DNA from 3 places in the Tepidimicrobium xylanilyticum genome. Region 2 is predicted to be linked to each of the others. Evidence: riboswitches for the same ligand, from Rfam matches in the RefSeq annotation. Region 2 holds a riboswitch; each other region holds the start of a gene.
The links. Region 2 has a riboswitch for cobalamin ahead of BLV68_RS03580 (energy-coupling factor ABC transporter permease). Riboswitches for the same ligand answer to the same signal wherever they lie in the genome.

Region 1: it holds a riboswitch for cobalamin, as region 2 does, so the genes downstream of both, BLV68_RS05040 (ATP:cob(I)alamin adenosyltransferase) here and BLV68_RS03580 (energy-coupling factor ABC transporter permease) in region 2, are expected to answer to the same signal.
Region 3: it holds a riboswitch for cobalamin, as region 2 does, so the genes downstream of both, BLV68_RS15730 (DUF4430 domain-containing protein) here and BLV68_RS03580 (energy-coupling factor ABC transporter permease) in region 2, are expected to answer to the same signal.

Annotation. Positions count from the first base shown of each region.
Region 1 covers NZ_FNNG01000003.1:163,255-175,680, reverse strand. Annotated here, with positions in the region: gene BLV68_RS05080 (peptidase domain-containing ABC transporter) at 1-31, shown strand, start outside; gene BLV68_RS05075 (radical SAM/SPASM domain-containing protein) at 156-1,493, shown strand; gene BLV68_RS05070 (radical SAM/SPASM domain-containing protein) at 1,490-2,923, shown strand; gene BLV68_RS15405 (hypothetical protein) at 3,202-3,363, shown strand; gene BLV68_RS05065 (radical SAM/SPASM domain-containing protein) at 3,455-4,828, shown strand; gene BLV68_RS05060 (YkgJ family cysteine cluster protein) at 4,861-5,223, shown strand; gene BLV68_RS05055 (hypothetical protein) at 5,651-5,914, opposite strand; gene BLV68_RS05050 (Y-family DNA polymerase) at 5,926-7,170, opposite strand; gene BLV68_RS16260 (transketolase-like TK C-terminal-containing protein) at 7,457-7,558, shown strand; gene BLV68_RS16255 (transketolase-like TK C-terminal-containing protein) at 7,636-7,776, shown strand; cobalamin riboswitch at 7,822-7,994, shown strand; gene BLV68_RS05040 (ATP:cob(I)alamin adenosyltransferase) at 8,164-8,646, shown strand; gene BLV68_RS05035 (DUF4430 domain-containing protein) at 8,664-9,062, shown strand; gene BLV68_RS05030 (hypothetical protein) at 9,067-9,570, shown strand; gene BLV68_RS05025 (carboxylate--amine ligase) at 9,722-10,912, shown strand; gene BLV68_RS05020 (Mur ligase family protein) at 10,942-12,426, shown strand, end outside.
Region 2 covers NZ_FNNG01000002.1:273,541-282,114, forward strand. Annotated here, with positions in the region: gene cobJ (precorrin-3B C(17)-methyltransferase) at 1-704, opposite strand, end outside; gene cobI (precorrin-2 C(20)-methyltransferase) at 805-1,467, opposite strand; gene BLV68_RS03550 (ABC transporter ATP-binding protein) at 1,570-2,349, opposite strand; gene BLV68_RS03555 (ABC transporter substrate-binding protein) at 2,378-3,394, opposite strand; gene BLV68_RS03560 (sirohydrochlorin cobaltochelatase) at 3,407-4,183, opposite strand; gene BLV68_RS03565 (energy-coupling factor ABC transporter ATP-binding protein) at 4,158-4,979, opposite strand; gene cbiQ (cobalt ECF transporter T component CbiQ) at 4,980-5,663, opposite strand; gene BLV68_RS03575 (energy-coupling factor ABC transporter substrate-binding protein) at 5,647-5,940, opposite strand; gene BLV68_RS03580 (energy-coupling factor ABC transporter permease) at 5,924-6,655, opposite strand; cobalamin riboswitch at 6,895-7,070, opposite strand; gene pdxS (pyridoxal 5'-phosphate synthase lyase subunit PdxS) at 7,357-8,217, shown strand; gene BLV68_RS03590 (FecCD family ABC transporter permease) at 8,346-8,574, opposite strand, start outside.
Region 3 covers NZ_FNNG01000004.1:153,749-166,174, forward strand. Annotated here, with positions in the region: gene BLV68_RS06370 (DUF5018 domain-containing protein) at 1-3,341, opposite strand, end outside; gene BLV68_RS06375 (DUF4430 domain-containing protein) at 3,423-4,346, opposite strand; gene BLV68_RS06380 (ABC transporter permease) at 4,466-5,785, opposite strand; gene BLV68_RS06385 (COG1361 family protein) at 5,782-7,611, opposite strand; gene BLV68_RS06390 (ABC transporter ATP-binding protein) at 7,608-8,309, opposite strand; gene BLV68_RS15730 (DUF4430 domain-containing protein) at 8,330-9,376, opposite strand; cobalamin riboswitch at 9,521-9,705, opposite strand; gene BLV68_RS06405 (YibE/F family protein) at 9,814-10,932, opposite strand; gene BLV68_RS16270 (CC/Se motif family (seleno)protein) at 10,991-11,158, opposite strand; gene BLV68_RS06410 (N-acetylmuramoyl-L-alanine amidase family protein) at 11,384-12,115, opposite strand; gene BLV68_RS06415 (FMN-binding protein) at 12,309-12,426, opposite strand, start outside.

The sequences.
Region 1 (12,426 bases), on a different contig from region 2:
AGATAAAATGTTTTGTAATGCTAGTTATTAAAAAGTATGGTTGTAAGATTTCACAATAATAAAACCGTATTATGTAGGTCTACAAATACATGAAAATATACTAACAAGAAAATGCAATACTTTATTAGTACTTTTGAGAGGTGGAAGGTGATAAAGTGGGTTTAATAACTGAGAATTTTAACTTTTATAAAAGAGGTGATAAATATCTTGTTATTTTCCCAGAAATTCCATATTGGTTTGTAACAGGAAAGGGAGGTATGGATCTATTAAACTTATTAACTAGAAACGATAGTTTAGAAACAGTAAGCCAGCACATACAAGAAAAATATAATATCAAGCAAAGTGAGTTAGTTTGTAAAAACTTCCTAGATAGTTTTAATAAGATTTTGCAATTAAAAGAAAAAAGTAGGGAATCTTCAAATTATAAAATTGAACTTTGTGAATTCACATTGAGCAGGGATTGCAATTTAAAATGTAATAGCTGCTATAGGAACTATGGTTTTGAAAATAATGATTGGGTTTTGGAAAAAAAGTATATAAACAATGTACTGGAAGGGCTAAAAGAATACGCTACAGAGGAATGCAGAATTGGTTTTACTGGTGGAGAGCCATTAATGCAGTTGGATTTACTCTTTTACGCACTAAATAAGGCGAGAAGTTTAGGATTTAATGATTTCTATATTGAAAGTAATGGAATGTTGATAACATCAGAAATTGCTAAAAAACTGTACAAGCTTGGCGTACGTGAGGTTACAGTTGTTTTAGATGGTTCTTGTGAAGAAATTAATTGTATAACAAGACCTAGAGAAGCATTTTCCAATATATTAAAGGGAATTAAGATATTTAGAGATAATGGGTTAGTAGTTATTGCAAGAATGGCTATTCATGAAAAAAATGTTTCTGATATTGAAAATTTCTTAAGGATGTGCAGTGAAGAAAAGATATTTCCATCTTTAACTCCTCTTGCAAAATTAGGTAGGGCTAAGAATTTGAATCTTGAGCCAGCAAGTTTAAATAGAATAGTTGATGAAATAAAAACAGGGATAAGTAAAAGCATAATCTCAAATTATACAGCAGCATATACTTTGAATAATATTTTAATAAATTCGTTATTGCATTTAACTCGTAAGAAATCTTGTAATATAGCCAAGAACAAGATATTTATAGATGCTAATGGTGATGTTTATCCATGTATTGATAGTATTTGTAGTGAATATTTCAAGTTAGGTTCATTAGAAGAATGTGATTTCAAAAAAATTTGGGAGGAGTCTCCTAAGGCTAAATATTTAAGGAACATATCTGTAGATAATTTTCCTATTTGCAGAAAATGTGATTTAAAATATATTTGTGCTGGTCATTGTAGAGCTTTGACTTATGAGGAATATAAGGATTTAGAGCATCCGTTTGTATGGTGTAAAGATCTACATGATACATATATAGATACGATGTGGTATATATATGACATGAAATCAAGAAAGGAGGTAGCTAAATGAAATATAGCTCACCTACATATGTTCCAATTGAGTTAACTGGTAAGTGCAACTTAAAATGTAAGCATTGTTATGGGAACTTCCCTAGGTATGAAGATAATGAAATGACAACAGAAGAAATATTCACATTAATAAATCAATTATATAAATTGGGGGTATTTAGATTTGAATTAGGTGGCGGAGAACCAACTTTAAGAGATGATTTATTGAGCATTATTAAACATATAGATAAATATAGAGATATCAATGTAAGTATAGTAACTAATGGTATACTGTGGAATGAAAAAATGATCTATGAACTATCCAAATTGAAGGGAAATAAAAAGTATGTTCATATTTCTATGGATGGTTATGATGAAGAAACTTATTCATTTTTAAGGAATAATAAAACTGCATTTAATAAAGCTATTGAGACCTCTAAAATGATGGTTGAATATGGTATAGAAGTAGCATGGAATTTTGCAGTAGGCAAAGAAACATATTCTTATCTCCCTAAAGTATTAGAATTAGCTAAAGAAATGGGAATTCCCCATGTTAGATTAATGGTTCTCTATAATACTGGAAGGGCTATTGAAGATAATGTAGGTTTTAATTATGAAGAATTTCAAAATTTCATGATTGATTATATTGAGAGGTTAGTTGTAAAATCGCCAGTCCCTATTTCGTTAGCACTAACTCAACCATTTGAATTTTTTGTACCATTGTTGGAAGCTGGTTATTCAAAAGAGGAAATTCTTGAGAAAATTCCCTATGCTGTTAATAATTTAAGCGATGATTATTATAATAAACAGACTAATTTAGCATGTCCTGGTGGAAGAATGCTTGGTGCTATTGATTCTGTAGGGAATATGTATTTTTGCTGTATTTTAACTGGAATTTCAGAATTTATAGGGGGTAATATTTTCAATAATAATATAAAAGAAATTTGGGATAATAGCCCAGTTTTTAATTGGATACGTTCAATTAGACTAGAAGATTTAAAAACTGACTGTGTTGAATGCAAATATCATTCTCTTTGTGGAGGTGGATGTAGGGCTAGGGCTTATTTTTATTCAGGTGATATTTTAGGGGTAGATCCTTTATGTCCATTTGTAAAGAAGAAAGACAAGATATCATTAGAAATTCCGGTAGTTACCAAGAAAAGAATTGAGTTTCCCAGGGAGGTAAAGAAATTTGAATCATCAAATGCATTTTCAGTTAATGTTAAAGGTAGGTCTATGAGAATAAGAAAAGAAGAATCAGGCGGTAGTGTATTTGTGCCGCATGATACTTATTTGAATATCAATAAATCTGGATATATGATATTAAGGTTGTTATATGAAACTAAAGATTATGAAAAAGTTATAAAAATAATTAGTGAAAAATATAAGATTTCTAATGATAAATCAAGAGATATTATAAATAAGTACTTGGAGAAGCTTATTGCAAATTGATGCTTAGAGAAATTTTTTGATACATAGGTTTAGCTATGAAACAGGTAGTTAAGTAATAGTAAATATTATTGAAGGTCTTATACTTATGGTACCAGATTAAATAATTGCTATTTAAAATACTTGGATAGGAACTTGATATTAAAGTACTAATTTGAGTTTATACATAATCTAATATATAAAATACTGGATTTATTAGTTGTAATATAAAAAGATGTAATGATAGTACTAGTGAAGGTTTTTTGAAATTAATTAAAAATTAATGAAAGGAGGGAATTGATGTGGAAAGAATTAATTCTGTAAGATTAGATCTATTAGATTTTGAAGATTTAGACCAAGAATTTGACTTTATAGGATGTGATGATTTCAATCCTGACTTAACGACTTCATCTGCAAGTGTCATGTGGTATAAGGCAGGACAGACAGTAATAACATTTGAGTAAATAATATAATAAGGATAGGATTGTTTTAATGCAAATAACTTGCATTGAAACTAACTATCCTTATTATATTACTATATAAGGTGGTGTTTATATGTCAATATTAAATAATGAATATGTGTATTATCAAAAAGGCAATAAATATTTATTTATCTATCCGGATATTCCTTATTGGTTAGTTGTTAATGAAAATGCAAAAAGGTTATTAGAATTGTTTAAGAAAAAAGATGATATTGAATCGGTAGTAGAGGAATATGTAATAAGATATAATGGAGATGCTGATAGGACAAGGGCTGCAGTGCAAAAAATTTATGATAGATTATTAGAACACAAAATTATAAAAGCAAATTATGGTAATAGTGTAGAATGGAAAGGGATAATTGATACTGCTGGAATTAATATAACAAATAATTGTAATTTGCGATGCACATATTGTTACGCTGATGCTGGAAAGGAAATAATTAATTATCAAGATGAAATTGATTTTAGTGGAATTAAAAAATATCTTGACGGAGTTAAAAATTATGCCTCAGAAAATTGCTATATTCAATTTACAGGGGGAGAACCGCTCTTAAGAAAAGAATTATTATTTAAGTCAATTAAATATGCTCGAGAAATTGAACTTCCAAAGATAACAATAAATACTAATGGTATATTAATTGATGATGAAGTAGCACGTTTCTTTAAGGAATATTCTATTGATAATATTACAGTATCACTTGATGGCATAGATAAAGAAAAACATGATAAATTTAGAGGAAAGGGTAGTTATGATTATGCAATTAGAGCAATAAATATACTTAAAAAATATAATTTAAATGTTACTGCTAGCATGACTGTACACAAAGAAAATTTTGATTATCTGGAGGGATTTATTGAATTTTGTAAAATCAATGGTATCCAATGTTTCACATCACCTTTGTTTCCTATCGGAAGATGTAAAGAGGATGATAAGTTGTGTCATGTGCCTTTTAATGACTTATATAATATATTATCGAGATGGTACTCTGAAGGCAGATTCAATCAAAAAGATCTAGCTGGTACACTATTTCATACAATGATATTGCCTATGCGAGATTTAACAAGACGCAATTATTGTGGAGCAGGAATGTCTAGTGTTTTTATGGATGCTAATGGTGATATATATCCATGTACAAATACAATAGGTGCAAGTTATTTTAAATGTGGAAATATATACGATCAAATGTTTGATCAGATATGGTTTAACTCAGAAACTCTTAAAAAAGTAAGAAACGACATTAATGTTGATAATATTATTCCATGTAAAAAATGTGAACTTCGTTATATATGTGCTGGTTTTTGTCGAGGTGTAACTTATAAAATTACAGGAAAAATAAATTCTCCTTTTCCTTGGTGCAAAGAAATAAAACAATCTATAATAAGTGCCATGTGGGATATAGGCGAACATCCTGATGTTTATAAAGGAGTAAAAGACAAATTTGCATAAAAAAATGCTTGAAACAATGGGAGGTGGAATCTATGTTGACATATGCAGATATAAAAAGTGATTTATGTGTACATTGTGGTGCCTGTTGTAAAATATTTATTCCCGTAAAATGTGATGAGAGATATTTAAATTTTATTAAAAGTATAGGAATTCCATATATACAGGATTCACCAAATACAATTCGGATTGTATGGGGAAACTGTCCAAAGCTAGAGATAATTGAAAATAATGATGAAAAAAAGTATTTATGTACAATTTATGAAGAAAGACCTCAGCTATGTAGGGATTTTAATTGCATTGCTTGGGCCAAAGTTAGTAATACATATGAAAAATCTGATTTAGTACGTCATGCCGAGAAAACTTTTTATAAAATATCTAGGAAACAACAAGTTTAAATTTTGAAATATATAGTGTAATTTGACTTGTAGCTATATGGTTATGAATATTCTTCCATTTTTTTATTTGTAGAATTGATGCTAGGAATTGTTATAAGTCTTAAATAATCTGCTTTAAAAGCAAGAGATCTCAACATAAATTTATATAAGAACTGTAGTTACGAATATTTTTATTAAAAGAGGACATGTCCAAATGTTTACAGGGATTCTATAGTGGGTACCACTTTCTATGTATTTTTTTGCTGAAAGGTTATAAGTATTTTTAAAGACCCACAAATTATATGATAATTTCGAGAATAAATTTAGGTATAAAATGGCTTCTGATTATATTTGCTAACTTATGCTTTTATTTTAGCTATTTTAGATAATATATTTTTGGTTTTTATCCTAGCTAATTTTGTACTAAACTGCTATACAACTTATTAAATTAAATTTTAAAAAGAAACCATTTAAAAGTATCCACTTCATATTTTAGTTCATATATCCTTTTAGCATTATTAATTATGCTTTCACACCTGTATAGGATCATCCTATTGCCTGCTAGTTTTTCTTCTTCAACAAATAAAACCTTATCAACTTTTATGACTCTGTAAACGTTGTTTGCATCCACAATCCTATATCTTAATGGAATTGGATTTTTATTTACACTAAACCAAGCGATCATCTCTATAGGTTTCATCAATACTTTCATCATAACCACCCCTATAAGAAAATTGACATCATGGGATAATCTGTTTCTGTTACTACTCCACCAATAATAGGCTTTATTCCAGAATGGAGAAAGCAAGAACGAATTATGGAATTATATCCATATTTATTTCGTATTTTATCTATGGTTCTATCCAATATTTTATCTTTTTCACTATAATCCTCTAACAAGGATAGCTGTTGAAAATCGTTAGAATACAATTCAGAAATACTTATGGAAAACCGCCTTATAGGTTCTCCCTGCCACATTTCATCGAATAACTGTTTAACAGTTTTATATATGACATTAGTAGAATCGGTAGGTAAGTTTAATTTCCGTTGATGGGAATATGAATAAAACTGATTATTTTTTAAGGATACAGAAATCACCTTTCCGCATTGTTCTAAATTTCTAATTCTCATACCTACCATTTCCGATAAAGCCAATAAAAACATATGGCTTTCCCTTTTATTATCCACATCATAGGCGGTTGTAGTGGAGTTGCCTATAGATTTAATGGGAAGGGATCCATTTCTTACGTGAGAGTTTTCCATTCCATTGGCGTATTCCCATATGAGTATCCCTGGTTTTTTTAACCACGCGTATATATAATCTTTGTCTAGTTTAGCCAATTCTCCTATGGTAAAAATACCTCTTTTGTTTAATTTCTTTTTAGTCCTAGGGCCTATCATAAACAGTTTACTTATCGGCAGAGGCCACATCTTATCTCTTATCTCATAATGGAAAAGAGTATGAACCTTATCGGGTTTTTCAAAATCTGAGGCCATCTTAGCCAATAATTTATTGGGGCCTATGCCTATATTTACTGTAAAGCCCAATTCCTTTTTTATTCTTTCCTTTATTTCATAGGCAGTATCTAAAAAGTTTGTTTCTCTATTGTAAGAATAATCCATAAATACCTCATCAATAGAATACCTTTGAATATAAGGGGAATACTCTTTTAATAGGTCTATCATGGAATTACTGGCCTTCATATACATTTCATAGTTAGGTGGAACTATGGTTAAATTTGGGCACTTCTGTCTTGCTGAGTAGAGACTTTCTCCAGTTAAAATGCCGTATTTTTTAGTAGGAATGGATTTAGCCAGTACTATTCCATGCCTCTTTGATTCATCACCTCCTACTATGGAAGGGATATCCCTTAAATCTATGACTTCTCCATGTTGCAATCTATATGTTGCTTCCCAAGAAAGGTAGGCAGAATTAACATCTATATGGAATATAATCCTGTGTTTCATTAAAATCCCTCCAAGCCTATTATAACAGAACATATGTTTTGTGTAAATAGTATTTTAATATTTTTTAAATATTAGAGGAATGGTGCAATTATTAACAGGATTTTTGGGTTATATATATAATATGGGATTGGATTAAACTAAAGGGGAGGATCGCATTAATATAGATAAATTAACCATTAATACCATAAGGGTTTTATAGGCAGAAGCCCATTTAGCAGCTCATTTTAATAGGCCAAGCCATGAAATAATAGACCACCATACCTATATACTTGCAGGAGACGACTGCTTGATGGAAGGCATTAGCTATGAAGCTGCTAATAGATTGAAGGATAGGGGAATTGGTACTAAAGTGGTAAGCATGCCTTCTTGGGAGATATTTGAAGAATAAGGAAAGAACTATAAGGAAAAGGTACTGCCTAAAGAAGTAACCAAAAGATTGGCCGTAAAAGCAGCATCGGATAATATATAGGCAGTGATGGGAAAATCTTATCTATAGATGATTTTGGAGCATCTGCACCAGGGGATAAATTATTCGAGAAATTTGGATTTACAGTAGATAGGATTGTAAAAGAAGCTTTAAGATTATTGGATTCGAATAATCAATAATATTGATAAGCATTTAAAATTATAGTATTATAAATCTAGATGAAAACTTAATATCCTAATATAGGTTGCTTTAAGCATTAATAGGGAAACAGGTGAAAATCCTGTGCGGTCCCGCCGCCGTAAGGTATTTTAGTAGTTTACAATGCCACTGGGAAACTGGGAAGGCAAACTACTATTACAAGCCGAGCCGGAAGACCTGCCTATATTAGTACAACGACAACTTCACGAGGGATGGAGGTGTTGTATGATTAGATGAGGGTGTTTCGTATATTGAACACTTATCTATGGATACAGTATGCAAACCTTTCAGCTTGAAGTTGGGAGGTTTTTTGTTTGCTAAGGGAGGTGTAAATTATAAAGAAGCTGGGTGAAATTTGCTATCCATTTATGGATGAAGAAGGGCTATTTTGTGATTTTGAAATATTATCTGATGGTATTAGTAGTTATTTTGGCTTATCTTTAGCTATAGCTAGAGATAGAGCATATCCAGATGACATATGTAATATTCTAGAATGGTTAGCAGAGATGAGCCTACATGTTAATGGTTCTTTAAGAGGTAAATTGGCCGTTGAACAAAAGGATTTGGACAGGTTATATGAAATATATTATTTTTACAAAGATAAAATTCACGTTGAAGGCTTTACACTGCCTGTTGGTTCCTATCTTTCTTGCCACTTAAATGTGTTAAGATATAAAACTAAAGAATTAGTTCGATTACTTCATAAGATAGATCAACAACAGGAGAAGGTGCCAAAGATATTGTTTTCATTTACTAATCTATTAGCAAATTTTCTATATGTTTTAAGTTGTTATATAAACTTTTTAGATAGAATGGAGAATAAGCCTTTTATATCTAAGAGTTATAGATAAAAGTGAGGAGGAATATTATGAATAAAAAAATAATAGCAATTATATTAGTTTTAATAGTTACAGTACTATTATTTGCTGGGTATAAGGCATTTTTAAGCCCTAAAGGGGTAGAGGGTCAAAAATTAGTTACAATACATGTTATTAATAAAAATGAAGATGTAGACAAAACATTTGAATATAATACAGACCATAATTTTCTATTAGAACTATTAGAGGAAAAGGAAGAAGAACTAGGGGTAACATTTGAAAAATACGATTTTGGTACCATGGTAACAGGAATGTTAGGATATGTAGCTGACCCCAACAATCAAGAATACTTCCATATTTATATTAACGGAAAGGATGCGACAACGGGGCCGGGAGAAATACCTCTAACCGATGGAGATACTTATACCTTTGAATTGAAAAACTATTAATGCCATGAAGATTAGAGATATAGCTCTTATAGGAATTTTAAGTGCAACTATTACAGCAGGGAAATTGGTCTTAAGTTTCATACCCAATATAGAAATTGTTACCCTATTATTTATTGCATATACCATTGTGTTCGGTTATAAAAAGGTATTGCTAATATCAGTAGTTTTTACAACTACTGAAATATTCATATATGGGTTTGCTACTTGGCTCCTTGTCTATTATATAATTTGGCCCATCCTTATTATAATAACGGAACTATTGAAAAGGAGGGTAAAATCTGAATATGGTTATGCAATCATAGGAGCCATATTTGGCTACACTTTTGGAATTTTCTTTTCCGTAGTAGAATCCTTTTTCTATGGTGCAGCTTATGGATGGGCTTATTGGGTTAGAGGTTTATTGTTTGACTTAATCCATGGAACTTCAAATTTTATTATAGTCCTAGTTCTTCTTAAACCTATATTAGATATATTAAATAGGTTAAAGAAGACATATTATAGAACTTAAAGCTAAGGCAATACCTTAGCTTTTTTCCATAAAAATTTTATGTTTTTAATAATTAACTATTTGGAAATAATTCCATTTATATGCTACAATATTTTAAACAATGTAATGGTTTATATTAATAGAAAAGTGGATAGAATATTGAGGTGGAATAATGAAAACTAAAGCTGTTGTTCTTGGAGCTAATTATTATATAGGATTGAGTATTATGCGCTGTCTAGGTGTTCATGGAATACCTACTGTTGCTATAGACTATTCAAAAAAGGGTACTTATGGATTTTACTCTAAATATTGTTCTGAGTTTTTGGTTGGACCAAATTGTAAGAAAGACCCTGAAGGATTATTGGATTTTTTAGTGGAATATGGCAAAAAGCAAGAGCATAAGCCGGTTTTATTTCCTTCTGCAGATGGATATGTAGAATTTATGGATAAGTATTTGCCTATTCTATCTAAATATTATTTAGTTACACAAACAGAAAAAGGTCTATATACGAAGGTTATGGATAAGGGAGAATTACATTCCTTAGCTAAGAAACATGGGGTATTAGTGCCAGAGACAGTTCATATAGATGAAGAAAATTTTAAAGAGAAGGTAGAAGAGATTATAAAATTTCCATGCTTAGTAAAGCCTACTGATTCTCCTGCTTTTGTATCCAAATTTAGGAGGAAACTGTTCAAAGTGTATAATATAAAGGAATTGGAAGAGGCTATTGAAAAGGCTACTTCTGCAAATTTGGAGGTAATAGTTCAAAGGATTATACCCGGCTTTGATGACCATATGTATACCTTTGATGCCTATCTAAATCAAGATGCTAAGGTAACACACTGGATAACATGCCAAAAATATAGACAATTTCCCGTTAATTTTGGGGCTTCTGTTTATACTGGACAAAAATATGTACCCGAATTATATGACATAGGTGGCAAGTTCTTAGAAGATATTGGTTATAAAGGTTTTGCAGAAATAGAGTTTAAGAAAGATGCAACTACTGGGAAATACTATTTAATAGAGATCAATACTAGGACTACCAATCTTAATAGTTTGTTGTTTAAGGCAGGAATTAATATGCCCTATATTGCTTATCGAGAATTAACAGGTAAGCCTTTAGAACCTTATGCCATTACGTATGATACAAACTTAGTATTTTGGTATGCCTATGAAGATTTATTTGCTATAAGGGATTACTTAAAAACTGGACAATTGAAACTAATGGACATAATAAGGTCTTTTAATAAACCAAAGGCATATGCTATCTGGGATTGGAAGGATCCTAAACCTGCTTTTGCATTTCTTGGAAATAAATTTGGTTCTTTATTTAGAAAAATGTTTAAGTTTAATAGGTAACACTACTTATATTGAAGGGAGTACTAAAGATGAGGCTATATGGATTACTCCAGTTTATAGATGTAATTGAATTCTGGAATGAAAAGGATATGGATATAAGGGGCATTGCTTATAATTCAAGAAAGGTAAGCCCAGGGGATTTGTTTGTCTGTATAAAGGGAAGCAATGTCGATGGACATAAGTATGTTAACCAGGCCATTGAAAATGGTGCAGCAGCAGTTATAGTGGAAGATTATCAAGAGATAGACATTCCACAATTCCGTGTAAAAGACAGCCGTAAGGCTTTAGCTACCTTGAGCCATAACTATTATGGTCGTCCTTCGGAAAAGATGACGGTAATTGGTATTACAGCCACCAATGGAAAGACATCTACTTCATTTATGGTCAATTCCATTTTGGAAAGCTATGGAATAAAGACTGGGCTAATAGGCACCGTTATGGTGAAATATGGAGATTTTATAGAACCGGCAATATTAACAACTCCTGAATCCTTAGACCTTCAGCGTCATTTTGCCCAGATGAATAGAAAGGGAGTTTCCCATGTGGTAATGGAGGTTTCCTCTTCTGCCTTGGAGCTCAACAGGGTAGGTGAGGTGGATTTCGATATAGTAACTTTAAATAATGTAGGGAGAGAACATATCGATTTACATACTTCCTTTGAAAAATATTTTGAGTATAAAGCCAGCTTAATAAGAAATGCAAAGTCAACTGCTTGGGCCATACTAAATTTAGATTGTCCCTATTCCAAATCTTTAATAGATGAAACGAAGGCGAGGGTTTTAACTATTGGAGTAAAGGATAATAGGGGGGATTTATACTGCAGCAATTTAGACCTATCTACAGGTAGACCTAAATTCAAAGTCCATATTCAAAATCCAATTAAGGTTGACAATATGGGGTATGAACCTCAAGAATTTAATATAGATTTGTTCGTTCCAGGCTTCCATTCCGTTTACAATTCGATGGTAGCCATATCCGTTGGGCTATTATCTGGTGTACCTGTTCCCATAATTCAGGAGGGGATCAATTCCTTTAAGGGAGTGGAAAGGCGCTTTCAAATCATATATGATGAAGGTTTCAAAATAATAGACGACCATTTTGCAAATCCTGAAAACATAAATGTTACATTGGAAACCTTGAGCATGATGGATTATAATGATCTTCACATAGTATATGCTATCAGAGGCAGCAGGGGGGTAATTACAAACAGAGAAAATGCTAAAGCTATAGTCAGATGGGCTTCAAAGCTAAATATTAAAGAGATAATCGCCACATTAAGCAGATCCCATGTCGCAGAAAAGGATAGGGTAAGAGATGAAGAGATAGAAGTTTTCAAGGAGATAATGGATGAAGCAAATATTAAAGTTCACTTATATGATGAATTGCCAGATGCTATATCCCACGGATTATCCAAAGTATCGAAAGAGGATATATTGCTTCTGGCAGGTTGCCAGGGGATGGACTATGGGGCCAAAATTGTCCTAGAAGAGATATATAAGTCAAAACCAAATATG
Region 2 (8,574 bases):
CTTGGAGTTATCATTTTATTACCTTTCACATATGTATTGCTATTTCCTATTATTAATATACTTAACATATCCACTTTTTCATAAGGAATGCTCTGTAAAGTAGTTAATATTATTTCTGTATTAGCACGACCAGAATTTCTAACTATTCCAACAGGAGTATCTTTTTCTTTATATTTTAACATTATTCTCACTGCTTTTTCTAAATGATTTCTCCTGCTATTGCTTCTAGGATTATATATTGTTATTACAAAATCCCCTTCTGAAGCTTTCTCAATCCTTTTTTCAATAGCCTCCCAAGGAGTCAGTAAATCACTAAGGCTAATAGAAGCAAAATCATGCATAATAGGTGAACCCAGTTCGCTGGCTGCAGAAAAAGCTGCTGTAACCCCTGGAACTATCTCTACCTCTATTTCTTCTTTTAATTCCAATATGGGTCCAGCCATACCATAAAGCCCAGCATCTCCAGTTGAAATTATGGCAGTATTATGTCCTTCTTTTGCTTTTCTTATTGCCAATTTACATCTATCTATCTCTCCCTTCATTCCTGTAGAATAAATTTGCTTTCCTTCAATTAAATCCCCTAGATACCCTATGTAAGGGGTATATCCAATAATAATATCACATTTTTTTATAGTTTCTATGGCCTTTAAGGTCATATGCTCTCTGCCTCCTGGCCCTATACCAATTACATACAACTTAGACATATCTTACCTCCTTTGATGCTAGGCTTTCAGTATATTTGAGTATATTGGCCTTTTTAGTAATTACCGAAAATGGATACACATTTGGCTGATCTCAATAAATCTAATCATTGTCTTTCTTCCTTCCTAGGATAAGGGACATATAATCTTTATCATTTATTATTTCTTCTTTGTCAGTAAGTACATGTTCATCTTCTAGGCTTACCCTTTTTACATACGTATAATTAAAGCCCTTTCCATCCAATGACTCTAATATTGCTTCTTTATCCCTTAATGTCTTTAATATACATAATGTATCTGTATCATCCAATAATTCCTCACAAAATTCATCCATCAATAAAAATTTATCCCCTTTAATTACCAAAGGAATTTTCGTTTGAGCAGCTGCTGCAATAAATGATGGTATTCCCGAGATAATATCTATTTGAATTTCCCTTTTCTCTAATTCGTTCATGAGATATATAAAGGTGCTATATATCATAGGATCTCCTATGGTTAAATAGACTCCACATTTGCCTTCTGGAATTAAATCATGGATTGTGTCAGCTACATCAGTATAATCTTGCTTTGTAACCTTCCCCATTGGAAAATTCAGTAATATGACCTTTTTATCTTGCACATATTCCTTAACAGTATCTAAAGCCATATTTTTTCCCTTATTATGCGGAGCAAAGATTATATCAGCTTCTCTAATCCTTTTTACTGCTTTTATGGTCAGTAATTCCTTATCACCTGGACCTGTACCTATAGCATATAATATTTTCATTATTACACCCCTTTAACTTAAACTATGGACCAATCCCCATTAATACTTTATCATCCATATAAGAAGCAATACTTCCACACAACCATTCAATACATACATCTTTTAATTTGCCTTATAGGGTATAAAATAGGGACAACGGTTTATTTCATCTCGATATATGTGACCTTTCACGTTAAACACCTCTTTTAGCAATCTTTCATTTAAAACTAAATTGGGATTATTATACTCCCATATTTGTCCATCCTTTAATACCAATATACTGTCTGAAAACCTAAATGCTTGATTTAAATCATGCAACACCATTAAAACCGTTAAACCCAAAGTTTCATTCAGTTCCTTAACCAATTGTAATATTTCTAGTTGATAGGATATATCCAAAAACGTAGTAGGTTCATCTAATAACAATATTTCTGGTTGCTGAGCTAGGGACATGGCTAACCATGCCCTTTGTTGCTCTCCACCAGATAAAGTGGCTAAATGTCTATCTTTCAATTTTACTATTCCAGTTTTTTCAATAGCCCAATCTATTATTTCATAATCTTTTTTTCCCAACCTTTGTCCAAATTTTAAGCGGGGGTATCTACCATAAGAAACTAGTTCCCTTACAGTAATATCGTTAGGAGTGTTTTTAAATTGGGGAAGGATAGCCATCCTTTTTGCTACTAACTTAGTTGGCAATCTTAATATATTTTCATCTTCAAGATAAACATTACCCTTTGCAGGTTTTATACACCTAGACAAAACCTTTATTAAAGTAGATTTTCCTGAACCATTAGGTCCTATTATGCTTACTACTTGGCCTTTTTCTACCTTTAAGCATATATCCTTTAATATTTCTTTTTCTCCATAGTTTACATAAAGATTTTCTGCCCTTATGACCATGTATTCACCTTCTTCCCATAAAACCTCTCTACTTAAAAATATCAGGATAAAGTATTTCTGCTAATCCTTTATAAGCTTCTGCATATCTATGATTTGGTTTATACATATATAAATCTTTTGGCAAGAATATATATCTATCCTCCTTTACTGCTTTTAATGAACTCCAGGCTGGGTTATCTTCCACATCTTTTTTAAGTCTTTCTAATATCTTTTCTTTATCAAAACCACTAGTTTGTACAAATATAAAATCTGGATCTTCTTCTAACACTTTTTCCATACTAAAGGCTATTGCTTCAGGTCCTGTAGCTACTGAATCGGATATATTAGTAGTATGTAAATCTTTTAACATCTCTCCTACTGTAGTATCAGAACTCCTTGCGGTAATACGCTTTGCAGTAGCCATCATCAATAAAATTTTATAATTCCTGTCCTTTGGTGCCCTTTCTATTATTTCTTCTATATCCTTCCTAACTTTAACTGCGTATTCTTCATATAAGTCATCCCTTCCATTTATGGCTGTAAATATCCTTGCCATTTTAAAATAATCATCCTTTGTGAAATAATTTAATGCTATAATATCAATACCATTTTGTTCAAAAATAGGTACTAAGTCCATTTGGTGTTTTTGATTGGAATTTAAAATTACCAAATCCGGTTCTAAAGATAATACTTTCTCCACACTTATCGCTCCCTGCCTACCTACTGTTTCAACATCTCTGGCTTCTTCTACTACTTTTTCTGCCGCTTCCTCCAGTCTCCCAACAACAGCACCTCCAGATTTGCACCAAACTTCAAGATAAGAATTAAACAATACTACTACCCTTTTCGGATATTTAGAGATAGTCACCACTTCTCCTCTTCCATCTTCAAATGTGACGGAATCCTCATTAATTTCTATGCCATATTTTATTTCTTCCTCTTCTGCCTGTCCACCATTTACTTCCTTTGATCCTACGTTAGTTTCCAAATCTTGTTTATTAAAACAAGCAGTAAATAAAAATAAAACTAAAATCAATAACAATGAAACCAATACCTTCCTCCTCATTTTCCCCTCCTGTCAATCCATTATCTTTTCTATATGCTGCAAGTAAATATCTTGTATTTCTCTCAATTGACCTAATCCTTCAAGTATTCCTTCTACATTAAACCCTTCCTTTTCTAATATGCTTTTCCACGAATCCTCTTCTTCTGATACCATATCGTTAATTACATGATCTCCTGCTACTAACATAAAGGGTCTTAAAAACACCTTTTTAACTCCTTCGTTTTTCAGCTTAGGTATTAAATCTTCAATAGTAATCCTACCTTCTACAGTAGCTATAGATACTTTTTCATAACCCTTTTCTCTAAAAATCTTTTCTAATTTATCATATGATATATCTGTTTCATGGCTTGTACCATGCCCCATAAGTATAATCCATTCATCAGCCTTTACATCTGGTAAATTTAATATTTTAACTATCTTTTCATAATCTTCATCATCATAAAGAAGAGGTTTACCTATTTTGACTGAACAATCTCTATTATCCTTTATAAACTCTTCTGTCTGTCTTAGTATTTTTTCATATTCATAACCTGATAATATATGAAGAGACTGAATGTATATTTCCTCTATTCCATCGTTTTTCATCTCTTCTAAGGCTTCTCTTATGTTGTTCACATTATAATTATCCCTTTTTTTAAGTTTGTTAATTACCATCTGAGATGTAAAAGCTCTCAATACTAAAAAATCCTTATATTTTTCCCTAACTCTATTTTCTATGCTTTCAATACATAGTTTTCTAGTCTCCTCGTAAGTTGTACCAAAACTAGCTACTATAATCCCCTTTTTCATAATCCTTTCCTTTCCATTGAAATAATTGTTTTTCATTTTTACATAATGGTAGGCCTAATTCTTGATGGGCTTTCACTAGCCAAGGTCTTTCCAAACATGCTTTTTTCAATAAATCATCCCTTAGAAATACATCTTCTGGTGATCCTTCACCCAATATTTCTCCCTTTCCCAAAATATAAACATAATCACAAACTTCATAGATTAAATCCATATCATGGCTAGATAATACTATTTTCTTTTCTTGACTAAGTTCTTCTATTATCCTTTTTACCTCTTTAGTCATGTAAGGATCTAATCCATTTGTAGGCTCATCTAACAATATTAAATCCAAATCCATTGCTAAGATCCCAGCTATAGAAATTCTCTTTTTCTCGCCATAACTTAAAAAATGTGTAGGCTTATCTTTTAAATCATAGGCATTTACCATCTTTAAAGCCTTCTCAACTTTTTTTACAACTTTTTCTTCACTCAAACCTAAATTCCTCAAGGGAAAAGCCACATCATCATATACCTTGGAGAAAAATAACTGCTTATCTGGATCTTGAAAAACCATATTTACCTTTTTTCTATACTGTCTCAAAAATTTCTTATTGTATTTTATAGTTTTATCCTTGTATTTTATCTGTCCTTTAGTGGGTTTTAATATACCTATAATACTTAAAAAAAGAGTAGATTTGCCAGAACCATTGGCTCCAACAACCCCAATAGTATTTCCTTTTTCTAAATCCAAATTAATATTTTTTAAAGCCTCTGTTCCATCCTCATATTGATATTCCAATGATTCTATCTTTATCATCTAATCACCTATTTTAAATTCTCCAGTGTATAATTTGGTATCTAAAGAAATTACCATATCCTTATATCGAATTAATAGTCTAATAAATAAACATTTTATGAGTAAAGCTATAGATTTATAGCTATTTTTCATATTGATATAGCCAAACTTCATCTCTTGAGCCATTATTATATCTTTGGATTCTTCTAAAAGAGTAAATATAAACCTATAAATCAGCAGCACTAGTTCTATTAAGGTATTTGGGATTTTAAGCTTTTTAAGCACCCTTATTATGTCGTTTAATGGAGTTGTAAGTCCTAAAAAAAGTGTGGAACTAATTGCAGCTAAAACCCTTATTCCAACTTTTATAGATCCCTTTAAAGATTCGTAATTGGTCCCTAGGTATTTGCCCCATATTTTAATACTCCAAATAAACCTATTTTCCTCAGAAAAGCTCAATAATAAAGTTACAATGCTAATTATTAAAAAAATAGTAGGTATGACCATTAACTTGCAATATTTATTCCATGGAATTTTAGCAGCAAATATGGTTAAAAAGACCATAAGCATAAATAAAAATAAATTAATATATAAATTGTCTAAAATTGTGGCAATCAACAAGGTCCCTATGACAAAGATAAACTTTGTCATAGGGTTAAAGTTTGCCAATCTATTAGTATATGCATACTTATCTATTAACAGCAATTTTTCGTTTCTCCTTCATCATTCCAAATATATATCCAATAGCTCCCGCACCAATGGCCACCTGTAAGGAAAACAACAAACTCTCTATTTCACTGCTTGGTGGTTCCCATATGGCATCAAACCAAGGTTCATAATCTGGATTTATCTCTGTTATAACTCCTTCTGCTTGACCATCGGCTCCTTCAAATTCTGCATCTTTTTTTATAAACAAAGGAGTTATAACCATAACAATAGCTAATAGTATAAGTAAAAGATTTGTTTTATTCAATAGTTTCAATATGAATCTCCCCTTCCTTACCATATTCAGCTAATAAATTATAGACTATAGCAGTTATTATTCCTTCTACTATTGCTAGAGGAATTTGAGTAACAGCAAATACAGATAAAAACTTTCCTAAAGATCCAACAAAGCCTGTTATGGAATCAGGAAATGCTAAAGATAGTTGGATTGCAGTTACCACATAAGTCATTAAGTCTCCTAAAAATGCTGCTAGAAATACGGGAAAAGTCGTATTCCCATTTTTGTTTTTTAATAGTTTAAAAACACTATAAGATATTATAGGACCAACTATTGCCATGGAAAAAGTATTAGCACCTAAAGTCGTTAGCCCTCCATGAGCCAATAATAATGATTGAAACAATAAAACTATCAATCCTACTACCGTCATTGTGGTAGGTCCAAACAATATGGCCCCTAAACCTACTCCTGTTGGATGAGAACAACTCCCTGTTACGGAAGGTATCTTTAATGCAGATAGTACAAATACAAAACCTCCTGCTAATCCTATAAGTACTTTTTGATTTGCATCCCCCTTAAATATTCGGTGTATCTTTTTAAAACCTATAACAATAAACGGCAAAGATGCAATCATCCAAATAACTGACCATTTAACAGGGAGAAAACCTTCCATAATATGCATAGCTTGCCCAATACCTGGACTTAAAAACATAAGTAGTAGAATAGATAGGAACAACTTTGTACTGTTTTTCATAAAACTCACCTCTCTTTTTTGTTTTTAGGTCAAATTACCTCCCAAATTTATTAAAAAAGTAATGTTAAAAAATAAGAAAACTTATAATTTTGATAGGCTAAAAATAAATAGTCCCTAACCTTCTTGGTTAGGGACTATTTGATAGTATAATTTAAATATGATCATAATCAAAAACATAAAATACAAAACATAAAACATAACCATATTTAAAAGTATAAGTTTTCCCTTCCCACCGAAGGTTACTTAAAAACGACTAGGCAGGTCTCCTGACTTTTGGTCATCCTACTATCAACGCCTTCCCGAGATAATCTCAGTGGCATATGTTGATTTCGTCCCAATTACAGTAGCGGGGGCTGTACTGGATTTTCACCAGTTTCCCTTTTAATCTAATAGAACCTAGCGTTTGTAATATTTAGTTTTCGTTTTTTATTTTATTACTTCACCCATATTAAGGTATTTTTCTTTGTCGTTTTTCGGGTAAATTTCTTTAATGCTTTTTAAGTTTATTATGGAGATTTTTGCCCATTCTCGCTTCAACACAAATAATATAATAATTTAGTTGTATTGTCAATAAATTATTTTCATGTTTATGCTTCAATATATTGTATGCATACACTATATTGATACGTTGACATTATATATACACTTTTGATATTATATAGATACACCAAAAACTGTATTTATGAAAAGGGGGATGCTTTATGGTTAAACTAAAATCAATAAATGAAAAGCTTGCAGGTGGTGTTATAATGGATGTTGTGAATGTCGAGCAAGCTAAAATTGCTGAAAGTAGCGGTGCAGTTGCTGTTATGGCATTAGAAAGAGTTCCTTCAGATATTAGAAAAGATGGCGGAGTTGCTAGAATGTCAGACCCTAAGTTAATAGAAGATATATTAGAAGCTGTATCCATTCCAGTAATGGCAAAAGTCAGAATTGGTCATTTTGTTGAAGCACAAATTCTCGAATCTTTAGGTGTGGATTACATAGACGAAAGTGAAGTCTTAACACCAGCAGACAATAATTACCACATAAATAAAAAAGCTTTCAATACACCTTTTGTTTGTGGGGCAAGAAATTTAGGAGAAGCACTAAGACGCATAGGTGAAGGTGCATCAATGATAAGAACAAAAGGAGAAGCTGGTACTGGAAATATAGTTGAAGCAGTAAAACATATGAGAACAATGATGTCACAAATAAGACAGTTAGAAAATATGCCTAGAGAAGAGCTTATGAGCTTTGCTAAAAAAATAGGTGCTCCTTATGACCTGGTGGTATATGTTGCTGAAAATGGTAAATTACCAGTGTTAAATTTTGCAGCAGGTGGAATCGCTACTCCAGCAGATGCTGCCTTAATGATGCAATTAGGTTGTGATGGTATTTTCGTCGGTTCAGGTATTTTTAAATCTCAAAATCCAGAAAAAAGAGCAAAAGCCATTGTTAAAGCTGTCCAAAATTATAATAATCCAAAAATATTAGCTGAAGTTTCAAAAAACCTAGGGGAAGCTATGATAGGATTGGAAATTAACGATATCCCTAAAGAATACCTGTTTGCAAAAAGATAAATTAAAATATAGATGAAGGAGAACTTGTTTTAAACAAGTTCTCCTACCCATAGGAAAAACATAATGCTATAAACTCCACTATATTGTACCGTTAATATTGTACCATTAATTTTTACTTACTAATCCACTTATACCCTCTCTTTCCTTCTTAATAGAAATAAAAAGAAAGGTGCCCCTAAAGCTGACATTATTATTCCTACTGGAATTTCCATTGGTGCTAACAATACTCTAGCCACAGTATCACATAACATAACTATTGTTCCTCCTAAAAAAATAGATCCTGGAAATAATATTCTATAATCCGAACCTATGAACAATCTAGCAATATGAGGAACTATAAGTCCAACAAAACCCAAT
Region 3 (12,426 bases), on a different contig from region 2:
ATAACTGCTCCTTTAGTAAAATCTTGCGGTTCAGTTTCATCAGGAGATATACTTACCCCTTGGTGATTAAAGGATACTATAAGATTTTTTAATTCATATTCATCAGTGTCAATTGGAAGCTCTATATTAACAATTCCCTTTTGATTATCTATATAGACTTTGGCATCTGAAAAACCTATCACCTTGCCAGCCAATATGTCTTTTTTCCCGCTCTTTACCCCTTCTTTCCTTTCTATTTTGACCCAATATTTTTTTGTGGTTATACCATCTTCTGCTGTTACCACATATTCTACATCTTTTGAAAAATCCTGTTTCTCCTCCGCACTTGGGGATATGGTTGCACCTCTGGGGATTTCTATTATAGGTATTATATTTTTTAATTCTTCATCTGATATTTCTCCTGGCAGCTCCACTGTAATAATGCCTAGTTCATGGTCTATGATGCCGTTTTTACCCAACAGCTCAAATCTTATAATTTCTGTATCTTTGCTAAATTCCTTGCTAAAATCAAAGGGCACTCCGTCATAGTATAAGGAGTAGGGTTTTCCTCCATTTTCTACGAAATTAATATACCACTGCAATGCATACATGCCTTGGTAGGTTGCCATGAAATTGTAAGTATTATTGGTATGTCCAAATCCGTCTATAGCAGGGGTTACAAATTTCTTTATCCAATTGACTATCATATTATCTTCTGGTCCTCTGGAAAATCTATAGTCGGAAAAAGGATCTATTCCCATGGAACAGAGGGCAATTATAACTTGAGATGTGGATTCACTATTTGCATCACCCCATGAAATCCCTAAAAAATCATCACTTAAAGGCTCTACCCCTTTGGCTGATTTAGAACCTGTAAACAATTCTACCCCTTCTTCTAATTTCTCCATTACTCTTTCCCCATAAATGGGATGATTTTGATATGGATATAAGGCCTGCATCAACATGGCCACCATGTCAATCCCAAATCTATCAGAACCGTATTCATGATCTAATAGAAATTCAATATAATCTTCCCTTTTTAAAACCGAATCAGCAGGTATAGAATAATTCCCCATGTCCAGTGCTATAAGGGAAAAAGCCGCCCCATTTATGCCACCAAGATTTTCGTTATACAGCATCTCCATTATATTGTTAACCTCTTTTCCAAAAGGTCTGTTTAAGTCTGTCCTAAAGGGCTTATCATTAATTTTAAATGGTTCCAGATTGGAAGCATCTATTCCCAAAGCAGTTAAAGTCATAGCAAATCTAGCAAAATCCGTAATCTTAGAGCTGGATAGTTCTCCTATTTCCTTATACATATCAAATCTTTCAGGCAAATCTTCATATGTTTTTCTTATTCCATCAGGGAATCCGTTATTTTTTCCCTCATAAAAGCCTATATTCATCCATTCCCAGTCTTCCGAAGTAGCTTCTTTTTTATATTTAGCATATATGTTGTCCCTCAGCTTCTTGAGCATATTCATATATTCTTCACTGGGGCCTACTTTTGCTTTGTCACTATATCTTACATAAACTTTATAGGTTTTCTGGTCTCCGTTTTCAGCGGTTACTGTATAATCGACGGGCCCTTTGGAAAAGTCCACTTCTTCAAAGCTGGCAGGTTCTACTTTTGCATTTGGAGAAACTTCAATAAAGGGTTTTACCTTTTTTAAATCAATAGATGAAGGAACCTCTACAACAATATCATTTCCTTCTATTTTGCCTTCTATAGTCCCCACCCTAAAGGACAGGATTTCATTTTCCGAAGAAGCTTCCCCAATAATTACCGCTACCTCATATTCCTTAGTAGCTCCTGACTCAGATATTACTTTATATGTCACAGGTTTTGTAAGGTCCTGTTCCTCTCCTGAATCTGGTATTATTTTAGCTCTATAATCAACCTTGATATAGGGCCTTAGTGCGGAAATATCTGAACCATAAGGTACTTCTATAAGAATCTTTCCCTTTTCATGGTCTATGTCAGCTACATAATCACCTATACTAAAATAAATAATTTCATTGTGACTAGACTTTCTAAAACTGATATTGAGATTGTAAATTTTTTCTAGCTCCTTATTTACTACTTTTATTTTTTTTATTTCCTCTGCATTTATAGTTTGGTCAACTGTTATTGGGATTTGACTGCCTTTTTCATCTATATAATAAGCAGATGTGCCTGTATGGAATAAATCTAAAGATAAATTTTTTAGATCAACTTCAAAGGGTATTTCTAAATCTATGGTATCTCCATTTATCTTTCCATATATTCTTTCCCCATATTTACTCGTATAGATTAGCGAATTTACTAGTGGGTCAGGTTCCTCGGGCAGTATCTTTACTATCCATTCTCTTTCCAAGTGGCTATAATCTTTTATACCATAATAATCGAGGTATTTTTCATGTATGGCATCAATGGGCTTTACTGAATAGATTGCTTCTCCATCTGTTTTTAAATTCCCTGATTTATGCCTTGCTACCACCCAGTCAGGGGTTGCTATCTTAATCTGTGATTCATCTAATTCCATATCCTTTGGAATGTATATGTTAACTAAAGAATTTTCCCTATCAATAATCCCTGCATATTCACCTATTCTAAAATCCAATATCTCTGCCTCATTTATCCTATGGGATTCTACGTAATCTACAATATCATAGAGCAGCGGGATAGATGCTTCTATTTTGGCCCTGGATAGATATATATCAAACCCTGATTCTGGTAATCTCCAATTATCTAAAAGCATCTGCTTCCATTCTCTAATTGCATTTAAGGCATAGGCCCTCAAAGTAGGATGATAGTCTCCTGCCTTTTTAGGCACTCCTTGATTTTCTATTGCATCTGCTAATCCTTGAAGTCTATTTAATGCTTTTATAAAGTCATCTTTTAAATCATCTACTTCTTTAGGGTCTACCCTTTGACTTCTATCGTAATTTTCCATAAACCATGCAGGCATGAAGTCTTCCCTAGTATCATTATCATAGGTAAATTTATATAGATGCTTTACTGGTAATTCATAGTTATGTTTTTTTCCATCTGGTACAAGTTCTCCCAATGGGGGGTTACTAAATCTGTCCTCCATTATATTCCAGGCCCTTGTTTCTGCTTTTGTAATAGTAGCCTCTTTAACATTTAGAGGAACAAAGGTAGTATATTTGATATATTTTCCCACTAAAGTATCATTTAAAATATTCTTGGGCATAATCGTGCCTGGATAAAAATGTTCCTTAGAGAATATCCTCTGAAAAACATAAGCCTTCCACTCAAATTTCCTATCATGAGCAAAAGCAAAACTTCCAGTTGAAAGTAAAATCGTAATTGCTAAAAGAAAGCTTAATATTCTTCTTAGTTTTAGGCTTTTTTTCATATGAATCTCCCTTATCTTCCTATATTTTATCTGGATAATATATGGGACAATATTGCCCCATATATTATCTTTAATTTTTTACTACCATTCAGGTCCACCTAGGTCTATACCCCAGTCAAAGGTATACCCCCATATCATAGTTTCATCACTTGCTGTTATTATATATTGGCTTGCTCCCATATTGGGGACCTCATCGTTCATCTTATAAATCCAGCCTGTTCTGTCATTCCACCACTCTTCAGGTGGAAAATCCTCTGGGTGTGTCTCCTGGAATAGTAAAGCTGGTAGAGTTTCATGACCATTTCTTCCAATTTCACTTACATATCCACTGTCTGCACCTATTGCATTAAGGTTCAGATATCTAGCACCTATTGCTCTTTTAAATACATCCATTGCTGACTCCCCTATATCTGCCAATACTATTACACTCAACTGTCCATTTTCCAAACCATCTACTGCATTCTGTACCCTATCTTTTGCTAAAGGATAGTCTTCTGCTAGTGGAACTACATAACCTTCTTTATTTTTGCTTTTATACCTTCCATCTATCCAATCATTTGCATTTTTTAAGTCAATGGCAACTATTATCGGTGTGTTTGTCCCCTTAATACCTGCATTTATTTGATAGGTTCTAAAAATTGTACTACCTGATTTCAGAACAAAATCCACATATCCATCACTAAAGTTTACACTCATGTTTGAAGTATATGGGACTCCATTTACTTCTAGACTATATTCTAAATCGTCAAACTCAGCTTCTATTTGTACATCACTTAAATCTACACTATTACTAGGAAACTCAATATACCCAGTATATCTGGTCACACCATTTACCTCTACAAATTTCATTTCCACTGAATATTCATTTGAACCATCTATTGCTTTTACCTCCAAAACTCCGTCATCCGGCAGTATTTCCATCTCTGCAAATGCAGACACACTCAATCCCAATACTAATACCAATGCTAACAACAAGCTAAATATTCTTTTCTTGCTTTTAAACATATTCTAATTCCCCCTTTAATAAATTTTTCTTTTAAGGACCCTATTCCCATAAGATATATCCTATTTCATTTTTTCACCCCCAAGCACAGTATTTATGATAAACTGCACTTCAGCCCCTGCTATTCTGTCCTTATGGCTGTCTGTGGACTTACTCTCATGGCGTTAATTGCAGGACCTAATGCAGATATTACAGCTACTAAACCTGCAAAAAGGACTCCACCTACGGCTAACCATGGTGGAATTATAGACCTTACTTCCATTTCTTTTAAAAGTACAGGCAACAGCCTTTGCAGACCAAAACTTAGTGCCAGGCCTATAATTCCCCCTATTATTCCAATTATCACTGCTTCTACTAAAAACATCTTTACTATATCCGTTAATTCACTGCCCAAAACTTTCAATATGCCTATTTCCTTCGTTCTTTCATTAATTGACATCATCATAGTATTGGCAGTACCTATTCCTGCTACCAAAAGGGATACTCCTCCTATGGCTGCAAGCACTCCCTGAATTTGCTTGGATTGTCTTCTAACTGACTCTAACATATCGTTTAAGGAGTAGGTTTCAAATCCTGCTGCTTTAATTGCAGCTATTACATCTTGTGCAGAGTCTGTGTCCTCAGCTTTTACCCATACCATCTGATAGGTTTGAAGTTTTGATAATTCATTGTCTTCCTCATCTTCTTTTGGTACTGAAGGCATATATTCTTCATTATCTTTCATTATTTCCTCCAAAATCTCATATTCCATGAATCCAGAAGTATCATAATTGCGGTTCTGATTGCTGCATATTCCTGTAACTTGAACTCTGTAATTTTTCCCCATAGGAAGTGCCCTGCCATCTTCCCCTGCTTGGTACTCACCCATTAAGGATTCATAATTAAAGGACATCCTAATATTAGATTTCATTGGATCTAGGGGCTTTTTAATGGAGGCAATTTCTATCTTTTCCCAGGTTTCCGGGTCCACAAAGGAGTCTTGGACATCGTCGGTTAGCATTATTTCAGGTCTTATTCTAGTACCTTTTAAAGGCAGTTCCCCTTCTAATGGAATCAATTGAAAACTAGGAGCAGTTTTCATATCTATACCGTAAAGTTTAATAAGGGTTATGTATTTCCCATTTTTTAAATATGGAAATACCTGCAAAACTGGTGTTACCGCCTCTACTCCATCTAATTTTTTAAAAGACATTACTGCTTTCTCGTTTAATAATGGCACTTTTCCCTTTTTGTCCCTTGGTGGCATTACATCTATTTTAGTTAAACTTCCCATTTCTTCTATGGTTTCCCTATAGGTCTGATCATAACCTAAACCTATTGAAACAAGTACCACTATAGATGCTACTCCTACCGTCATGGCTAAAGCCGTTAAAATTGTCCTTACCTTTCTTCTCCACAGATTTATAAAACCCATGCGGAAAAAGTCCCTAGTCCTCATCATAGTTTAAACCTACCCTTTTTTATCATATAATAGGCTCCTCCAATTAAAGCTAATGCCCCTAGAGTTCCTCCCACAATAAGGTCTTTATTTTTCTTGCTTTTGGTTTGGATTTGTTCTTCAACAATTTGACTGCCTAAATAATCCTCCTCTTTTATTACCAATTGAAAGGGTAACTCTTCCATGTATTCTGCTCCATCTATATCTTCATATTTTATAATAAAACTTCCTTGTATTTCGCCCGGGCTGGTCCCTATTATTTGAAAGTCTACATCAGTTTTAGCTGCTGGCAGCAAATCTCCCCCATAGTATTCCTCTACCATTGCTAGACCTTCCCCTTCTACATCCACCTGTAAATTAAATATTTTTCCCTTGCCTTTATTCATTATGGGTATGGTTACTGCAATTGGTTCTCCCTTAGCGTGTTCTGCCCCATAGATTGCAGGCTCACCTAAGGATACCTTTACTTCTTGTTTTATTTCCAATACTATTGCTTGAGAATAGGTTCCTTTAGTTACTTTAGGAGTTTCATACTCCATATTAACTACTATTATGGAAGTTGGGTTGACAGCTGTTGGGAGTGCTTTTAAATAAAAGGTTCTAGTTGCGGTTTTTTCTGGCCCCAAATAGTCAATATAGGCACTATCACTTTTGCCTATATCTGGCATTAATTCTTCTTCAGCCAATGTTAAAGCAATACTTGCATTTTTTATACTCTTATTCTTTGAAGTATTTTGCAGCTTCAGCGTTAGTTCGAAGGGTTTGCCAGCATATATGGTTTCTGGATTTGTGGTATAGGATACAACCATAAGTTTTGGTACAGAATCTGGAAGCTCTACTGGTTCTTTAGGTTCTTCTTTACCCTTAATTACATTTATATAGGCAGAAAACAAACTTTCTTCCATCTTCCCATTTTCCATATATGTAGCTCTAAAGTTTATGGGTTTAGCTCCTGAGGTAACCTCTGGGGATATCGTAAATTCATATTCTAGCGTAATTACATCCCTGGGATTCATTCGAGGTATCTTTCTTCCATAATTGACTACTTCTACTATGAAAGGCCATTCGTCTAATGAAGTGGATATTACGGGATGAATATTTATATCAGTTAATGTACCTCCATTGTTTATTATTGGTATTTTGAACTTTATCCTTTCTCCTGCATTCCCTTGAGGTGCCGGAATCAAAGAACCATCCTTTTCTACTGTAGCAACACTTAGTGCCCCCATTTCATTTGTAACCTTAGATTCGCTACCATTTTCTGTTACATTTACATAGGCAAACAATTCAAATTCTACATCTTCCTTTATTTGAGTCCCATTTATATCATCTTTTCTCCAAATTGTAGCATTTATCAAAAATGGAACTGGATAAACCCCTTTTTGGGCCCTTTGAGATATAGTAAAATCATAAAATACGTCTGCTCGGCTGTTGTAAGTCATATCTTTTATTCTTTTAATATAGCTGGCATTATCAATTTCAAAAGGCCAATTTTCTATTTCAGATCTTTCAGTAGGAATGATTGGCTCTATGGTAATATTTCTAAGTACGTAATTTAAGCTGGGTACATATTCCCTATTAACTGCTAAGGGCAATTCTATTCGCACCTTATCTCCTGGTTTACCAACTACTGCCTTAGTACCTGTATCTGCTATTACAATGGCTTTTTTATCGCTTACTTCGATTTTATCCTGTCCCGGTTTGTTTTGCTTAGGAGTAGTGGTAGTATCATCTGCTGCATAATTAGCAGATGGCTTATATGCAAATATAAATGAAATTAATAATATAAGCACTAATATGCCTATAAAACCTTTTCTTTTTAGATTCAATGATTTTCCTCCTTATTCAGTTTTGAATTTATGATTTTTCCATCCTCCAAATATATGGTCTTTTCTATATAATCCCTTGTGTCCTCATCATGAGATACTAATACAAAGGTTGTCCCCTTTTCCTTGAAAAGTTTTTCTAATAATTCCATTACTTGTTCACTTGTCTTTGTATCTAAATTTCCTGTAGGTTCATCTGCAAAAACTATTGGTGGGTTTGTAACCAAGGCTCTAGCTATACCTACACGTTGCTGCTGCCCTCCAGACATTTCATTTGGTTTATGATTTGCATGGGAGTATATCCCTACTTGTTCCATAATTTCTTTGGCCATTTTTTCCCTTTCTTTAGGAGCTACCCCCCTTAATATCAAGGGAAGGGCTACATTTTCTAATGCTGTATATTGAGGTAATAAATTGTAAGATTGAAATATAAAGCCTATATTTTCCCTCCTGAATCTGATTCGTTCTCTTTCATTCATTTTTTCAATATGACCACCAGCAATTATTATTTCACCAGATGTAACCTTTTCCAATCCAGCCATTAAATTTAAAAGTGTTGACTTGCCCGAGCCAGAACGTCCAGCTATCCTAAGCATTTCTCCCTTTTTTATGGACAGATCTATTCCATTTACAGCCTTAATTATGTTTTTTCCTAAGATAAACTCTTTCCGGACTTTTTTTAATTTTATGTATCCTTCCAATCAAATCCCATCCTTTACTATTAATCACCTATCCATTCTTGTCCTAAATCTTTGCCTAGATTACAGGTATAGTTCCATTCGATTACATCTCCACCTTTAAGCACATATGCTCCTGCTCCATAGTTTGGATACCAGCCATTTACACAGTACATCCAGCCACTCCAACGACCACCATCAAACTCATATAAATTATTAATTCCTTCTACATAGGCGGATCCCCCTTCGCCTCTATAACTTACGTGAAACTTATACTGTTCTTTAGCCATGAGTAATACATCTAATACCGTATCCCCTTCTTTAATTCTAAATTCTGTATTAGCTAATATTATCCCACTTTTAGGTACTATACCCTGCCACTCTGGATTATCAGCCATACCTTTAGCTACAGCTGTATCACAGCGAATTTGCATGGTTACTATATTTTCCTTTTTACGCTTTTCTTTTTGTTCTCTTTCTTTTTTCTCCTTCTCTTTTTTAGCTTTTTTTGTGGCTTTTTTCTGTTCTTCTGTTGCTTTTTCTTCTACATTTTTGTTCTCTTCTTGGTCCTTATTATTTTCTTCAGGACCCTTCTTTGTATTTTGACTAAGCTTCCTTATTTCCTCCTGAAACTTATTTATTGTTTCTTCTTCTTTTTTATTTTTTTCTTCATTTATTTTATCTTCCTTTATTTTATCTTCCTTGGCCTTTTCAAGGACTAGGTCTTGGATAGATGCTTCATTCTTTTTTCTCTTTTCCTTAGATTCCAATAACTTTTCCCAAGGTGATCTCCTTTCTTTGGAATCTGTGGCATTCGAATTGATATTTTCCCTTTCTTCCTCATGGATTTTGGATGAATCATGGAATTCTACTTTTTCATTTCTTAACTTGGCTAACATGGACTCAGAACTCTGGCTTTCACTAATTTCCTCTGCACTGGTATCCATCCAATATTCAATCTCTAGCTTATTAGTTTGTCCAAAGACCACATCTTCAGAAAAATAATCTTTTATTCCCCTAAAAATCTGTATGTTCCCCAAAATAATTATTATAGATAACAATAGTAACAGGAAAACGTTTCTCTTCTTCATTTAACTCCCCTCCGTTCCTAATCCATACTCGGCATTGTTGCTGTATTAAAAAATGCCTTAACCACCATAGGTTAAGGCATTTATAGGCCCGTTCATATAAAAACAACACAAAAATACACATTACCTTAAACCCAGGAAGGTATATGTTACATTGCAGTTTAGGCAGGTCTCCTGACTTATGGTTCATAGTTTACCTTCGCCTTCCCAAGATAAGTCTCAGTGGCAGTTTGAAGGGTCACTCACCAATTACAGTGGCCGGTCCGTTCAGGATTTTCACCTGATTCCCTTTTAATCTTTACTTAAAAAGAACCTAAACCTTATATTCAATTTTTACCATCTAATTATAGTCTATATTTCATTATATATTCTGTCAACAATATTTTTATTGTATTAGCTTAACATATTTGTCAATTGGCTATTGGAGTCATGTAAATTTTTTAGAAACCTTCTTTCTTGGAATTTTCCCTTTTTATTAAGAAGGTGGAAACCAAAGCAGTTAATGGAATGGTTAGAACCAATCCAATGCTGCCCGATAGGGACCTTACTATTTCCGTTGCAATAATGTCCAAATTTATGACTTTAATCATAGAGGTTTCATAGGCCATGAATAGGAGCAATAAAGGTATGGAGCTGCCAGTATAGGCTAATATCAATGTATTGGTCATAGTCCCCATTATATCCCTTCCTACATTCATGCCTGAATTAAATAATTCCTTCCTTGTAAAGCTTTTATTGGCATTGTGTATTTCCTCTATAGATGAGGCTATAGACATCCCTACATCCATTATGGCACCTAGAGCTCCTAATATGATTCCTGAAAACAATAGGCCTCGAAAATCGAAATCCACCCTTTGGGGGATGAACATGAGCATGGTAGCTTCTTCACTGCTAAGGCCCGTTAACCTAACCTGGCTGCCAACAAAGTAGGCTATAATTCCAGCAATAATCACACCACTACAAGTACCTATTATGGCAGAAATGCTCTTAGTATTAATTCCTGCAATAAATAAAATGGTAATTATGGTAATGACTATGGCAGCTAAAACGGAAATAGGAATTGGATTTATTCCTTTCAACATCAAGGGCAACAATATCTTTACAATTATAAATATGGTAATGCCCAAAGTCAATATAGCTTTCAACCCTTTTCCTCTCCCAATGGCCAGGATTAACAGTATGAACAAGGCTAAAAGATAGAAAACATAGCTTTGTCGAGCATAATCCGTTATGTAAACTTCTACAAAATCCTCTTCATATTCTTCAATGCCTACTATTACCCTATCCCCTTCTTTTACCACAATATCATAGGCCATATTGTTGGATAGGTTGTTTTCCACCTCAAATATTTGGCCTTTGAACTTCCCACTAAGTATTTGAAGCTTTACATATTGGACTTGGCCTAGTAAACCTTCTATTTCTTCAATATTCTCCCCTTCCTCTACTTCTAAAACAATAGCTCTTTCCATATGTATTTCCGTTGGTTCCATATAATCGCTGTAAACTTTTAATGGGATCAATAGCACTAACAGGAGAATAACCCAAATTTTATCATTCATATTAAACCTCCAATATTTATTACTATGAATATTATAATATACTAGGCCCCATTTTCTTTCAATCTACATATAGGTATTTAATCCAAAAAAACCTCATCAATTTAAGCCTTATTTCGTCATTTTTCTTCCTAACCTCTGGTGAACAATATACTCTAATCCCATCTATATCATATCTATGGTAGAGAGATTCATCTTTAGGTATTACCATCTCAACAGATGGTTCTATACATGTTAATCAACCTTTAGCAGCCACAATTAGCTTAATGGTAATTGCCTTATCCTTACAGTTCCTTTCTATAAATTCTCTGGCCTTTGGGTCAATAGTAATCTTCATCCCTATCCTCCTCTTTTTTTCTATCTACATTATTATATATATAGGGGTATGATATCGATCCACGTTACTCCTAATTGTCAACTGAGCCAGGTAATAGTTTATCTACTATCGCCTGGCTCAATTCAAATACTCAAGTATCCCTTTTTTTATAGCATAAGCCATTTTCCTTTTGTATTCATCATCTTTTAATAATCTGTTTTCCTCTAGATTTGTAATAAACCCTACTTCTAATAATACTCCCGTATATTCAGTTTCCCTTAATATGAAAAAATCCTCCGATAAAACTTCAGCTCTTATTGTATCATCCTTTAAATATTGGTCATAAAGGTAAAGGTCTATGGAATGGGCAATTTTTTCTGCCAACTCCTTCCCATCTTCCGACCCTGGAAAATGGTATATTTTTGCTCCTCTAGCCGATGAGCTTTTGCTGGAATTTACATGAATGCTTATGTAAATTAAGGGTTCATTGGAATTTATGATATTTCGTCTAGCATCTAAATCCCTTCTATATCTTGATGAATTGATACTACTTAAGTGTTCCAAGGATTCATCTCTTTCCCTAGTCATTACTACATTAAACCCTTCCACTATTAATTCTTTCTTCAATTTTATCCCTATATCCAAATTAATATCCTTTTCTAAGATATCCTTAGGATTTCCGGTACCTCCATCTATTCCTCCATGCCCTGGATCTAATACAATAGTCTGGTTTAGCTTATAACTAAATATCCTAGTTACCCTCTGGTTTCTAAAGATGGCTATGCCAATTATGATAATAAGTAAAAAACCTATTAATAGTAATATTTTTCTATTTAACTTTATTACATGAATTCTTGGTTTCCCAGCCATTTTTCCCCCTAAAATAATTCTATTGCTTTTATTTTATATTATTTTTCATTCCCCGTTAATAGAACAAAAAGGAAAAAAGAGTTTTAATCCATTAATATTATCTTACTTATTGTGATTTGAGCCGGGAAGCTTTCAGCCATCACTGAGTAAAAGACTGTTAAAAGAGAGCAGATTACCTGCTCTCTTGACTAAATTACTTAGCTTGCTCTAATGCATTTTTAACTGCATCTTTCCATCCATTGGAAGTTTCTGTAGCTGTGGCTATAGCGTCTACATCATAGCTTTGTTTTTCTATCATTTCTTCCGCCATA